Regions from separate parts of the Paenibacillus sp. LBL genome, predicted to be linked through region 2. Evidence: riboswitches for the same ligand, from Rfam matches in the RefSeq annotation. Region 2 holds a riboswitch; the other holds the start of a gene.
What was found. A riboswitch is a leader RNA that binds a small molecule or an ion and turns the genes downstream of it on or off. The one in region 2 is predicted to bind cyclic di-AMP.
Positions count from the first base shown of each region.

Region 1: linked by a shared signal. The riboswitch ahead of ehuB (ectoine/hydroxyectoine ABC transporter substrate-binding protein EhuB) and the one ahead of M2277_RS29985 (C40 family peptidase) in region 2 are both predicted to bind cyclic di-AMP.

Region 1 is NZ_JARXYU010000012.1:119,508-126,886, reverse strand. Features, by position in the region: gene M2277_RS22305 (AI-2E family transporter) at 1-56, shown strand, start outside; gene M2277_RS22300 (VOC family protein) at 275-1,222, shown strand; gene M2277_RS22295 (flavin reductase family protein) at 1,224-1,838, shown strand; gene M2277_RS22290 (SDR family NAD(P)-dependent oxidoreductase) at 1,891-2,634, shown strand; gene M2277_RS22285 (exosporium glycoprotein BclB-related protein) at 2,705-3,652, opposite strand; cyclic di-AMP (ydaO/yuaA leader) riboswitch at 4,151-4,297, shown strand; gene ehuB (ectoine/hydroxyectoine ABC transporter substrate-binding protein EhuB) at 4,645-5,499, shown strand; gene ehuC (ectoine/hydroxyectoine ABC transporter permease subunit EhuC) at 5,501-6,154, shown strand; gene ehuD (ectoine/hydroxyectoine ABC transporter permease subunit EhuD) at 6,158-6,820, shown strand; gene ehuA (ectoine/hydroxyectoine ABC transporter ATP-binding protein EhuA) at 6,833-7,379, shown strand, end outside.
Region 2 is NZ_JARXYU010000027.1:13,805-21,183, reverse strand. Features, by position in the region: gene M2277_RS29995 (M1 family metallopeptidase) at 1-1,598, shown strand, start outside; gene M2277_RS29990 (hypothetical protein) at 1,610-2,437, shown strand; cyclic di-AMP (ydaO/yuaA leader) riboswitch at 2,784-2,922, shown strand; gene M2277_RS29985 (C40 family peptidase) at 2,927-3,400, shown strand; cyclic di-AMP (ydaO/yuaA leader) riboswitch at 3,802-3,939, shown strand; gene M2277_RS29980 (C40 family peptidase) at 3,944-4,417, shown strand; gene M2277_RS29975 (GNAT family N-acetyltransferase) at 4,557-5,057, shown strand; gene M2277_RS29970 (c-type cytochrome) at 5,218-5,574, shown strand; gene M2277_RS29965 (4a-hydroxytetrahydrobiopterin dehydratase) at 5,690-6,001, opposite strand; gene M2277_RS29960 (hypothetical protein) at 6,111-6,404, opposite strand; gene motA (flagellar motor stator protein MotA) at 6,596-7,379, shown strand, end outside.

The DNA.
Region 1 (7,379 bases), on a different contig from region 2:
TTGTGGTTACCAGAGTGTATCAGCTGTTCTTTAAGGAAAAATGGGAAAAAGCTTGAGCTCAGAAATGAGCTGATTGTAAAAAGTGAAGCCGTTAAGAACGGGTATTCGTTCTTGACGGCTTTTTTATGAAGGGAGAGGGGCTTGGAACAGAATATCTTGCTTGACAACAAATAGGAAAGTGTATAATCTTGAATTAAAGATATTATAAATTGAGATTGTATTTACATAACTATGATCATCTACCAAATAACGTTCGATAAGGGGGAGAAGAAACATGACGTTACAAACGGCAGGCATTCATCATATTACGGCTTATGCACAGGATCCGCAGAGGAACGTTGATTTTTATACTGGCGTGCTTGGGTTAAGAATGGTGAAGAGGACGGTCAATTATGATGCGCCAGAGGTATATCATTTGTATTTCGGGGATGAGTCAGGGCAGCCAGGAACGATTATTACGTTCTTTCCGTCTTCCGCTTCGCGAAGAGGCATGCATGGAGGGGGGCAGGTCGGTTATATCACATTTGCAGTGCCTATAGGCGCTCTTTCCTACTGGGAGCAGCGGTTGCGGGGCTTTGGCGTCTCGGTTATGAAAGCGTTCAGGTTTAATGAGCCTTATCTTCAATTCTCTGATCGTGATGGGCTTCGCCTGGAACTGGTTGAGCGGGACAGCGGATCGATGAGCGGGTGGAGCGTGGATGACATTACTTCGGAGACAGCAATTAAAGGATTCGGCGGTGCGGTGCTGTTCAGCAGCAAGTGGAAGGAAACGAAGGAGGCGCTTGAGCAGGTACTAGGACTTACATTCATTGGGGAGGATGTGAACTATGCCCGGTATGCGTCCGCGGGACCCTGCGGGAATATGATTGATCTTCCGATGCGGGATATCTCTTGGGGCGCTGGAGGTGCCGGAACTGCTCATCATATTGCCTGGCGGGCAAAAGATGATATGGAACTCAGTGAATGGAAGGAATGGATGAAGAAGTACGGGTACGCATCCACCGATATGATGAACCGCAATTATTTTAAATCGTTATATTTTAGGGAACGAGGGGGCATATTGTTTGAGATTGCCACGGATGTGCCTGGATTTACGATGGATGAGGATCTCCGTTCATTGGGTGAACGATTGAAACTTCCTGCGTGGTTGGAGCCGGAACGCCTCCGAATTGAGGAAGGACTGGAGCCGATCCAAATTCGTACACTGGAGAGGGGCAAGTGAAATGATATCCATTGATCCAAAAGTCCAAGACGAACGGGACAATTACAAGCTTTTGATTGGCAGTGTTGTCCCTCGACCGATCGCTTTTGTTACCACATTATCAGCGGATGGCGTGCTGAACGCGGCGCCGTTCAGCTATTTCTCGATTGTGTCCAGCAATCCTCCCATGCTATCCGTTTCGGTTCAGCGAAAGAATGGCATTGCAAAGGATACGGCGAGGAATGCCATGCTTAAGGGTGAGCTTGTCATCCATATCGTGGACGAAGATAACGTGGCAGCCGTGAATGAAACGGCTGCGAATCTTCTACCGCATGAAAGCGAGATTGAACGAACGAATCTGACGCCGGTGGCCAGTGAGGCTGTTGCCGTTCCCGGCATTCAGGAAAGCAAGATTCGCATGGAATGTGTACTGGAACAGGCGGTTGCCTTGAATGACGCAGAACAGAGGCCAGCTGCTGATCTGCTGATCGTCCGCGTGGTAAGGTTTCACGTATCGGAGGAGGAACTCTACGAGAAGGGCCGGATTGACGCTGCCAAGCTGAAGCCTGTGAGCCGTATGGCGGGGAACATCTATGCTGCTCTGGGAGATATGTTCACCATTGAGCGGCCATTATAACGCAGGCGAGATACGATAAATAATTCAACGATATAGGAGGAGTGGTTAACGGATGAGATTTCAATCGAAGGTTGTTATCGTAACAGGAGGCGCCAGCGGGATTGGCGAGGCAACGGTAAGGCTTTTTGTTAAAGAGGGAGCCAGCGTTGTTATTGCGGATTTCTCTGACCGGGGACAAGCTGTTTCAGACGAATTAAGTGCAGCGGGGTTTAACACCCTGTTTGTCAAAACCGATGTAACCAAGGAGCAGGATGTTGCCAACATGGTTGAACAGACGGTCAAGCAGTATGGGCGTGTGGATATCTTGTTTGCGAATGCAGGCATTGCGCATGACGCTCCCGCAGATCAGTTAACGATGGAGAATTGGCAGAGAACGATTGATATTAATCTTACAGGCGTGTTTCTCTGTGATAAATATGTAATCCAGCAGCTGTTATCCCAGGGATCGGGCGGGGCTATTGTAAACTGCGGATCGATCCATAGCCATGTCGGAAAAGCAGGAGTAACCGCATATGCTTCGGCTAAAGGCGGCGTTAAGCTGCTGACGCAGTCGATGGGCGCTGATTATGCCTCCAGAGGAATCCGGGTCAATGCAGTGTGCCCGGGTTATATCGATACTCCGCTTATTCAGGGAAGAACTGAAGCGATCACGCAGCACTTGGTCGGCCTGCATCCGATGGGGCGCTTGGGGCAGCCTGAAGAAGTAGCTAAAGCCGTGCTGTTTCTTGCCAGCGAAGACGCATCCTTTATTACTGGCACCACCTTGCTGGTGGATGGCGGATATACAGCGGTTTAAACCATATGAAGAAGCCCCGAGCATGCTCGGGGCTTCTTTGTTATATATGACAGATACGGGATAGGGCAAATTATATAATGCTGACGCCAGCACTGCCGTAACCGGCAGTTGCAGTGATCAGAGTCAGACCTGTTGCTGTTGTGGAGAATACCATCAACAAGCGGGTATTTGCTGCAACCGGAATAGCCAGGCCATCCAAGAAGCCGTTGCTGACCGTACCCAATGTGACTGCGCCGGTATATGGAGGAGCCAATGTGACAAGGGCACCGGGGATTGGCGTGAAGATATTGCTTGTAGCCGGAGCGCTGTACAGCTGGGCTGTGACCGTAACAGTAGTTCCAAGCAGGTCGAGTGCCAAGGTGTTGCTGAAGGTTGCGGAAATTGCCGTGATGGTGCCTGCGCGTGGCGTATTGAAAGCAAAGTCAAGCGCAGTACCTCCCGCACCCGTAAGGTCGATCGTTCCGCCAGCGAGCGTAACGGTTGGACCCGAAATACCGAAGCCTACGAGACCAACCGTTCCGACCAAACCTCCAACAATGGTTGTAAGCGCAAGAGGTATGCCGGATGCGAAAGGAATGATCGCTCCTCCACCTGGCAACCCAGTAGCCCCTGTTGGCCCAGTAGGGCCGACGGCTCCAGCAGGACCAACGGGTCCGATCGCTCCAGCAGCTCCAGCAGCACCGACAGGTCCAACAGGTCCAACGGGTCCTGCAGGTCCTGTTGGACCCGGAATGCCTGTTGACGATCCAGCAGGTCCAGCAGGCCCAATTGGCCCAGCTGGCCCGACCGGTCCAACGGGTCCAAGAGCTCCAACCGGCCCCACAGGTCCGACTGGTCCAAGAGGTCCCTGCGGTCCAACCGGTCCGCGGGGACCTCTGACACAGTGGCGACGAATCGGCTTGTGTCCACCTTTACCACTATTGCCGTTATCAGGACATCTTTTTTTCTTGGCGTGCAGTACTTTTTTCTCTATCTTTTTAAGAGCACACAATTTTCTCTTTCTAGAAGAACGATCCAAATCAAGCACCTCCTTTAGATTTGCTTTATACTACGCAAATGCTCTCTTAGCCGCATGGGTTAACAGCTTATAAATGATAGATATATACCTATTATTTTAAGAATGTACGATAGCCTCTGAGGAATCAGTCTATAAACGAATAGCGAAAAAAAGCGATCGTGATGATATTGGAATAGCGAAATTGGGGGCTAACAAAGCTTATAATGGATCGTGTTGAAAAAAAAAATTCTGTTTCGAAGTTGAGGGCTTGTCCCCTCTGCATCGTTCATGATTCATGTCATGAATGATCTACCGCATGAATTATCTGTTATCTGATGGGCGCAATGCCTGCTGTATAGCGAAAAACACACCTCCGAACAAGGAGGCGACAGGCAGGGGACAGCCCTGAATTTGTGGAGATTATGGCTACTAATATGCCTTGGAAGAGCGCTGATTTCACCTCCGAATTTCCAGAAAATGCAGCTCCAGGGGTTTGACTTTTACTGAGCTTCCCTTTATCATGAACACACGCTTAGTTTCCGGCATACATTTCCGGAGAGCGGGGGAACCAGTTTCATCAGGGGCGAGTCACTTGAATTCACGAGTGTAGGGTACCATCTTACCCGAGTCCGTCAGCTAACCTCGTCAGCAGTGGATGGGTCTTGTATACATAATGGATGTTCATAACAAAGGCCCTTTATTCTCTATAGGGGCCTTTTCTCTATTTTTTGACCCCCTGCTGGCGGAGCTATGTCTAGATCCCCTGTTTGGTGGTCTTTTTGTATTCTGCAAAAGAGGAGGGCAATGCCTGCTAATGTTTAGCCAATTGAATCAGTCAGACGGTTTGGGTTTACAAGGCACAGGGAAATGGATGCAACCTCTCCCCTGAGCCCCCGGACTGTGCAAGTGTGTCTGAATGTCACATATCCGAGTTAACACATGTGTTAACATGGATAATTTCATCATGCCGTTTTTAGGAACGACAAAGTCATTGCGAAAGGTTGTGGAAGGTGTTGAAGAAAGTTGTTGTGCTGTTGTTGTCATTGGTTATGGTGGTATCGCTCGCGGCCTGCGGCGATAAGGGGAGCACGCTGGAACGGGCCAAAGAGCAGGGGTACATTACCGTAGGTTTTGCCAATGAAAAGCCTTATGCCTACAAAGAGGCCAGCGGGGAGCTTACAGGCGAAGCCGTTGAGATTGCCCGTGTCATTCTGGAGCGACTTGGCATTAAGGAGATGAGAGGTGAGCTTACGGAGTTCGGCTCCCTGGTTGCCGGGCTTCAGGCGGAACGGTTTGACCTGATCACTGCAGGCATGTTCATCAATCCGGACCGCTGCTCCGCCGTTTTGTTTGCTAATCCGGAGTACAGCATAGGGGAAGCTCTTGCCGTGAAGCAAGGGAATCCAAGTGGACTCGGAAGTTACGAAGATATTGCCAAGGATGATCAGGCGAAGGTGGCCGTCATGACTGGCGCGGTTGAAATCGGCTATATGGAGAAGTCAGGCATCCCTTCGGACCGGATCATACAGGTTCCCGATCAGGCCTCGGCCATCAGTGCCCTCCAGGCAGACCGGGTGCAGGCGATTACCATGACGGGACCGTCCCTGCAGGCGATGCTGGATTCGGCCAGCGATGACAACATCGAACGCGTCGCGGATTTCGAACAGCCGGTCATCGACGGTGAAAGCGTTCGGGGCTATGGGGCCACGGCATTCCGTCAAGCGGATACCGAATTCCAGGAGGCTTATAATGCGGAGCTTGAAAAAATGAAGGAGTCAGGTGAGCTGCTGGAGATCTTGCAGAAGTTTGGATTTACCGAAGAAGAGCTGCCGGGCGAGATGACAGCCGCTGCGCTTTGCGGTGAATAGTATGCCGAATTCATGGATCGATTTTCTTCCTACTCTGCTGAAAGGAGCGGAGATTACGGTTTTGGTCGCCTTCTTTTCAGCTGTTCTGGCCATTGCCATGTCCTTCGCAGCCGGTTTATCCAGACTGTCGAAGCTGTGGATCGTCCGCACGGTTACAGCCGTGTATGTGGAAATCTTTCGGGGAACCTCCTTGCTGGTGCAGCTGTTCTGGTTGTATTTTGCTCTTCCGTTTATCGGCATTGAGCTTCCCAAAATGCTGGCAGCCATCCTTGCGATTGGATTCAACTTTGGCGCATATGGCTCCGAGATTGTCCGAAGCACGGTGCTGGCTGTTCCAAAAGGACAGTGGGAAGCTTCGGTGGCGCTTAATATGAAGCCATGGCAAAGGATGTGGAATGTTATATTGCCTCAAGCTTCACTGCGAATGCTCCCGCCATTCGGAAATCAGCTGGTGGAACTCATCAAATCTACGTCACTTGTCTATTTCATCACGATGGCGGATCTGACGTATCAGGCCATGGTGCTGCGCAACAACTATATTTCCTGGACATCCGAGATTCTGGTGCTGCTGCTTCTTATGTATTTTGTCATAGCTACGCTTGTCTCGATGGCAGTTCGGTTGCTGGAGCGTAAATGGACGGCGGGGAGGCTATAGCGGATGTGGGATTGGAATTATGTGTTTGATATCCTGCCGGAATTGCTGAGTGCATTAAAAATGACGGTATGGGTGACGCTCTGCGCTTTTGTGGTGGCCTTGATAATCGGGCTGCTGCTTGCCTTTGCTGCTCGAAGCCAGTGGAAGCCTGTGTCGCTCATGACCAAAGGTATTATCGAATTTATCCGCAATACACCGCTGCTGGTTCAGGTCTTCTTCCTGTACTACAGTCTGCCGCTCCTTACCGGAATCTCCATTCCGGCCTTCTATGCCGGGGTGATCGGTCTTGGGCTGCATTACAGCACGTATCTGTCCGAAGTGTATCGTTCTGGCATCGAAGGGGTCCCCAAGGGGCAGTGGGAAGCTGCAACTGCTCTGAATTACACGAAAGCCCAAACCTGGCGGAGCATTATTCTGCCGCAAGCGGTGCCGCCTATTATTCCGGTGCTGGGCAATTATTTGATTGTCATGTTTAAGGAAACACCGATTCTGTGTGCCATTACGCTTGTTGAGATGATGCTGACAGCCAAGAATATCGTTTCCCAGTCGTTTCGTGCATTCGAGCCGTATACGCTGGTTGGCATTCTGTTTCTAATTATCAGTTATATCGCGTCTTTGCTGGTGCAAAGGCTGGAGAAACGAATGAATCTGCAGCGTGGAAAATAAGGAGGGAGTCTATTGAACGCAGTAGTAATTGATGCGTTTGCCGGAGCCGAGGTGCCGCAGCCTGATCCAAACCCGGCAGCGGAAGTGAAGCCGATGGTGAGATACAAGGGCGTGACGAAGTCGTTTGGTGATCTCCAGGTGCTTAAAGGCATCGATCTGGAGATGCAGCCTGGAGAAAAGGTGGCTGTTATTGGTCCGAGCGGCTCGGGCAAAACGACGATGGGGCGGATGTTAATGACACTGGAGGAACCGACCGAAGGCACCATCGAGGTTGATGGTGAGCTTCTCTGGCATATGCAAGAGAAGGGCAGGCTTGTTCGGGCAAACGAGAAGCATTTGCATCGAATGCGCTGCAGCGTCGGTATGGTTTTCCAGCATTTTAATCTGTTCCCGCATATGAGTGTGCTTCGCAATGTGACGGAGGCCCCGCGCAAAGTGCTGGGTTTATCCAAGGAGGAGGCGGAGGAGCGGGCCGTCTCCATACTGGGCAAAGTCGGCTTGGACGACAAGCTGAAGATGTACCCGGCCAATCTGTCCGGGGGGCAGAAGCAGCGTGTTG
Region 2 (7,379 bases):
CTGATCCTATGCCTGATGACGGATACGGCTCCATGACCATTACCAGCGTGAAAACAACCGAAGGCCTGGCCTTGACGCATCGCCTTCAATTCGTTCAACCGGATGACGGCAACATCAAGGATCACAGCCTTGTCAAACTAAGATTGCCAAAACCCATAAAAAGCGGGGAAAGCATCACCATCCATATGGAGTTTGAAGTCGAGCTTCCCAAAATATTTGCGCGCATGGGCACCACCGAGAATTTTATTATGGCTGGCCAATGGTTCCCTAAAATTTCAGTCTATGAGCCGGCAGGTCTTCGTGGAAGAACGGATGAGGGATGGAACCTCCATCAATATCACGGCAACTCCGAGTTCTATTCCAACTTCGGCATCTACAGCGTTCGAATCCGGGTTCCCGAAAATTATATTGTTGCCGCTACCGGATTCCCGACGAAGCCCGCACAGAAGACCAATGGCGAGAAGGTTTATCAATTCTATGCGGACGATGTCCATGATTTTGCCTGGTCAGCATCACCGAACTTTGTCACGGCAGAAGAAGCCTTCTCTGCGCCAGGTGTACCGGGTGTCCGCATCAAGCTGTACCTTGATCCTGTGCATAAAGACTTAAAGGACCGATACTTCGATGCTGCCAAATCCGCACTTGCTTCGTTTGGTAAATGGTATGGATCCTATCCATACTCCACGTTGTCCATCGTGGTGCCGCCTGAATCGGGCAACGGTGCCGGCGGCATGGAGTATCCGACGCTGGTAACTGCCTTCGGTGCCAGAAATGATTCACCGGGGTATGAGCTGGAACGAACCGTCATCCATGAGATCGCCCATCAATATTTTTACGGGATTATTGCGAATAACGAGTTTGAGGAAGCCTGGCTGGACGAGGCCTTTGCGACCTATGCTGAAGAGAGAGTGATGGAGAAGGAATACGGTATTACCTCCAACACCGCAGCTCAAGGAGCGTCGATTACCTCACCTGCACCGCTGAAAATGGATTCCTGGAAATACAGCTCCCACGAAAACTATGCACTGAACGTTTACACGAGAGGCAAACTTGTACTGCAAGGCATAGAACGGCAGGTCGGTCCGCGGATGATGGAGAAGATTCTGAACACCTATGCCCAGAAATACCGTTTCAAGCACCCCACCACGTCCGACTTCCAGAAGGTCGTTGAACAAGTAAGCAAAACCTCCTGGCAGTCTTATTTTGACCAGTATGTATATGGAAACCAAATGGCGGACGTCGCAATCGATCTGATCAAAACCAAAAATAAAGGGACGCAGGACAATCCAGAGTATGAATCTACGGTCAAGATTACAAGCAAAGACGGAGATGTAACCGATGTCCCGATCATATTTGCGTTCGAGGACGGCAAGACCGTGGAGCGATCCTGGAGTGGCAAGGACGGTAAAGTCACTTACACTCTGGACTACACCTCGCCGCTATCCTGGGCGATGGTTGACCCGAAATACTCCATGGTTCTTGAGAACAAACACATCAATAATTATATGAAGGCAGGAATGGATCCGAAAGTGGTGACACGCTGGAATCTCAGCATTACCAAACTCGTGGAGACGCTGTTCGGCAGCCTGTCATGGTGAGGGGGGAGCACATGAAAACTTATGCAGGCCAAGGGTGGACCAGTGTTAAAGACCAATTATACGTCTCTATTCTGCTCTTCTTATACCGTTTGCTGTGGGGATATTGCCTGTACCGACTTGTAAAATCAGCCGTCGTTCCCCTTCTGATGCGGTATCCAGACTCTGCACCTAACGAACTGAGCCGGCTATTGTTCTTCTACGAGGGAGAGATGAGCCTGACGTTAAGCAATACGGTCCATACCTACGGATGGCTTCTGGCTGGATTGCTGCTCATCCGGATGGTGCTCACCCCGCTCATACGGGCAGGCATCTTCTATAACCTCCACCAGGAAGCCCAAGGTGAACGCGGCTTGTTCTTCTTCACGGGGATGCAGAAGCTGTGGAAACCCGTGACGATATTCTATCTGATCGAGTTGATCCTCACCTTTGCTCCCGGCTACTGGATTGTGCCCAAAATTCTCCCGATCCTGCTCAACGGCATCCAGGAGCCCGCTCTGCTGCTCCACGCGCTGCCCTATGCGGCAGGCTGGTTCCTGTACGCCTATCTGATTCGGATATCCCTGCTCTATATGCAGTTTGGCCGTATCGGTGATTCAGGTATGATCAGCTCTATTCTAACTCTCTTCAACAATATGGGCACGGCAGTCCTCCTGTCCATAACCGTGGGCGGTGCCGCCGTTGTTATACTTCTGCTCCTTAGCTCTGCCTCACTCATCTGGGCAGGACTAATCGGTTTAATTATTCAGCAGGCCTCTTATTTTCTAAATGGACTTTTCCAAATTTGGGTAATTTCCTCCCAGTATCATCTGTGGAAATCATCATCCTCACAGCACTCCTAGAAGTTACATTTCGTTACAATAGTATGATCGACAGGCTCGCGAATAAACTGTAACCGGAAGCGACATGGATCTTAATCCCTGCCATTTTTACAGAAAATAGGATTTCATTTATCCTCCATATTACAAATTTCAGAGCGCGAAATTACAAAAAAACCCGTTCCAGCATGACTGGGACAGGTTTTTTTGTTTAAATATACACTTTCCTCGTTTGCCAAAATGTTAATACTCTGCTAAAATAACGAATATGTTAGTAACAACTTTGTCATCTTTACTGTAACTTTTGCTGGAACTATGTTATTTCGTTAATCATGTTGGAACGTCAGACGTCAATGAATGGGTTCATCAACATTTTAAGGAGCCGAATTCCCATATCGATTGGGAAGCGGGGGATCCGTTTTGGGTGAATTGATCTCGCAAGAGAGGGATCATAGGGGACCTTCAACCGAACCCTTAAGCTAACCTCGCAGGCATTGGAAGGAGCATTTCGTTTTGAAAAAGAAGTTAACGGCCGTTTCTCTCGGCCTGGCCCTCGCGCTCACATTAGGGACCGGAAGCGCTTTCGCCGATTCCAAATTAAATACCGCAATCAAACCAGCCATTGGTGTATCTTATAAAACAGGTGGAACCACAACAAATGGTTTTGACTGCTCCGGCTTCACCACCTATGTTTACAAGAAGCTTGGTCTCAGCCTGCCACGAACATCTACCGCTCAATACAAGGTAGGTACGGCAGTATCCAAGAGCAATTTGAAAGCTGGCGATCTCGTGTTCTTTAACACATCCGGTAAAGGTGTATCTCATGTGGGTATTTATGTTGGGGGTGGAAAGTTCGCTCATTCCTCATCTTCTCGCGGTGTCATTGTCAGTCCGCTAAGCCAAAGCTATTACGCACAGCGCTATGTGGGCGCTAAGCGAGTGATGAGTCAAAGCACGTACAAATCTGTAGCTGTAAACTACAACTAATTGGAACTTTATTGATTTATCCTTATAAGAGAGCCCTGGAGTTTTGAGATTGTGCCGATCTCACCCAGCGGCTTTTTTCTTTTGTTCACTGTGTATACCTCTATAACGTTTGGGACAACGAAAAAGTTCCCGCTTTTCAAAAAAAATATAAATTTTATTAATCCAGAAACAACTTCATCAGCATTATTGGCAGCCCTTCATAAAGATCCTTACCTTTTATATACCCTTCCCGGCCTTCATTAAACGCATATTGGAAAATAATTGATTATACCTGACACTTCGACAGCTGATGCTATTGAAAAATAGCGAAAGTCATCAAGAAATAATTGCCAAGCTTGTTTGCTGTCTGATAGAATGGGTACAGTAACAACTTTGTCATTAATGTAAGTGCTTTAATACATAGATTACGATTGCCGAATTCCCATGGATATGGGAAGCGGGGGAACCATTTACGGGTGAATTGATCTTGCTGTAAAGGGATCATAGGGGACCTTCAACCGAACCCTCAAGCTAACTCGCAGGCAGCGGAAGGAGCTCTTCATGCTGAAGAAGACGTTATCAGCGGCAGCCCTGAGTATTACGTTACTGTTCACTTCAGGCATTGGCAGCGTGTTTGCCGATAGTGCGCTGGACCAGGAAATTGATAAGGTATTGGGTACAAGATATAGTTATGGAGGTACAACCACGAGCGGATTTGACTGCTCCGGTTTTACCATGTATGTGTATGCCAAACTCGGCCTGAAGCTCCCGCATCAATCCGGCTCTCAATTCGATATGGGGACAAACATAACCCGCAAAGATCTGCGGGCTGGCGATTTGGTGTTCTTCAACACAACGGGGAGCGGTATATCCCATGTTGGCATTTATGTAGGCGATGGCAAGTTCGCCCATGCCTCGTCGAATCGCGGTGTCGTCATCAACCGACTTGCTGAGGATTACTATGATCAGCGTTACGTCGGTGCCAAACGAATCATGAGTGATGATAAGTATGAACAATCGGCCGATACATCATCCTAGATGATAGAGGCTGACGATCCAGTGCACAGACCTACTGCCCGTTAAAGGAGAGCTCGTCTCTCTTTGACGGGCTTTTTCATGCAGCTCGCTCCCTTATATAAAGGGTACATGGATAATATACGAATGGAGGAAACTACCAATGGATGTTACCCCTATTTCATTTCGCGCCGTCATCATGCGTGAGGAACACGCTGAAGAAATATGCACCTGGTCCTATCCCCATCCTTACGATATCTATGGCTTCCTTCCTTGGGAGCAGATGAAAGGGCTCGAGGTGGAATTTGGCGATCCGATCATACGCCAGCAGCAATATATCTCGATTCTGGATGACCAGGATTCTCTGTGGGGGTTTGCCCAGCTGTTTCCCATGCACGAAGTGACACGGATCGGGCTTGGCATGCGGCCTGATTGGTGCGGGCGTGGAATGGGTAAACGATTTATGCAGACCATAACGCAGGAGGCCAGGCGCAGGAGGCCTACGGATGAGATTGATCTGGAAGTAATGACCTGGAATGAGCGTGCGATCCGTGCTTATGAAGGGGCGGGATTTCGCATCACCGATACGTATGAGCGGCTTACTCCGCAGGGAAAAGGCATTTTCCACTGTATGGTGTATGAGCCTCCAGCAAATGAGGAATAGTAATCTTGTCTATATGAAAAAGCACAAATTTGTGTATTTTTTATGAAGCCTCTTTGGATCGTTGCTTTTTTTGTCACAACTGGCTATGCTGTCTAGGGATGTTGGTTTATAATGGAGACAAGTGCAAAAGTGCAGTATACATAGAAGGGACGAAATGACGATGCAAAAATGGATCATGAGCGGATTGTTCTTCGTCGCATGTGCGTTGGCTATCGCGCTGATGTTTACGCTCCCGGGTAAGGAACAGGTAGCCCAGGAAGAGAAGCCGACCATGCCGGAAGTGACTCTCGATGCTGCCGCAGCGGAAGCAACACTGAAAGCAAGCTGCATTAGCTGTCACGGTGACCAGCTTCAAGGCGGCGCTGGACCAGCTCTGAATCAGGTAGGCGGACATATGGATGCAGATGCCATCTTCAACGTTGTAACCAAAGGTCGTAAAGGAATGCCTTCCTTTAAAGATCAGCTGAAGCCTGAAGAAATCGCAAACATCGCGCTGTACCTTGCTGAGAAAAAATAAAATCAGCTTACACGCAAAACACGCTTGATATCCGGAGAACCTACCGGTGCAAGCGTGTTTTTACATTAATTGGGGCCTATGGCGATTCTAACATCCTCATTGTCTCCCGCTTCTATTACTCCGCCTTGCTGTCCTTGGAACGACTCTTCTCGTAGGCCTCGTTAAATTGCTGCGCTTCCTTAATATCCACAGCCGTAATGCCGCCGTCATCCCATGAAGTAAGACGCAGTGTAACAACTTTATAATCTATGGTGATGTAGGGGTGATGTCCGAAAGCTTCCGAAATAGCTGCCACTTCATCAACAAAAGCGATTCCCTTCATGAAGGAGGAAAAGGTATACTTTCGTACAATCCATCTCCCTTGCTCAAACTCCCAACCCTCAAGCTTTTCCAGATGAGCTTCTACTTCTTGCTGCGTATAAAGCATCTTTTATCTTCCTCCCCGAAAAAAACCTATCGTAAAGCCGACTGACACATTGTATTGGCATTCTGTCATCTATTCTATTCTGCCCTGTATCTGTTCATAACTGACGTGATTATACAAGAGCTACAAAGGCCAGTTCTTCTTCACCAATCAAAATATGTATTCGATGGTTGGTCTGGTCATGCATGACAACGCCGCTGCCCACGCTAATAACCGGTTCGGTACCCAAAGCGTAGAACAAATCCTCTGCCAGCGCCTCATGAACCTCCGTTTTCTCGGCCTCGCCCAGATTGTTCCATTCCTCCGCTTCCATTTCAAAGAAGACATAGCTGTCGGAAATTCTCCCAACCGCTTCCGTTAATTCTGCCAGAATTTCGCCGTAATCTCTTCCGTGCTTAACGCCCATCTCGATCACTCCTTTCCTTGCCGTACTTAGCCTCGTTTCCCTTCCTTCCATTATACCGGAAATTACAACTAAAAAAAAAAGCCCGACCTGACGATAAATAGGATAACGCCCCACAAAAGGCGCCCGGTTCTCCATGAGAGCCGCTCTGACGAATGGATTCGTTATTTTATTTCTCACGGATGAGGTGTGGTATGGAAATTTCAACAATTATAGGCTTAATCATCGGTATCGTCGCGGTAGTGGTGGGCATGCTTCTGAAAGGCGCCTCCCTTCTCGCTCTGTATAATCCGGCAGCCTATCTAATCATTCTTGGCGGCACGGCAGCAACCTTATTCATCGGGTTTCCACTAGTCGAGCTGAAAAAGATTCCAAAGCTGGTCAAGATGACCTTTCTCAAACAGAATCTGATGGACAAAACGGACATGATCAAGCTGTTTATGGAATGGGCTTCGATCACACGCCGTGAAGGACTGCTCGCGCTGGAGACCAAGGTCGATGAGATTGATGACACCTTCCTGCGTAACGGTATGCGTATGATCATCGATGGAAATGATCAGGAATTCGTACGCGATGTATTAATGGAAGATATTAATGCCACCGAGGAACGCCATCGCTCTGGCGCCTTGATCTTCTCCCAGGCGGGTATGTATGCACCATCCCTTGGGGTACTTGGAGCCGTTATCGGCCTGATCGCTGCACTTTCCCATATGGAAGATATGGGAGAACTTGCCCATGCGATTGGAGCTGCATTTATTGCTACCCTGCTTGGTATCTTCACCGGTTATGTCATCTGTCATCCCATTGCGAACAAGCTGAAGCGTCTATCCAAACGCGAAGTTGAAATCCGCTTGATGATGGTAGAAGGCCTGCTGTCCATTCAATCCGGTGTGTCCACCATCGCAATTAATCAGAAGCTCTCCGTGTTCCTGACACCGTCCGAACGGGCTGAGCTCAGTGAGAGGGAGGCTGGTGCTA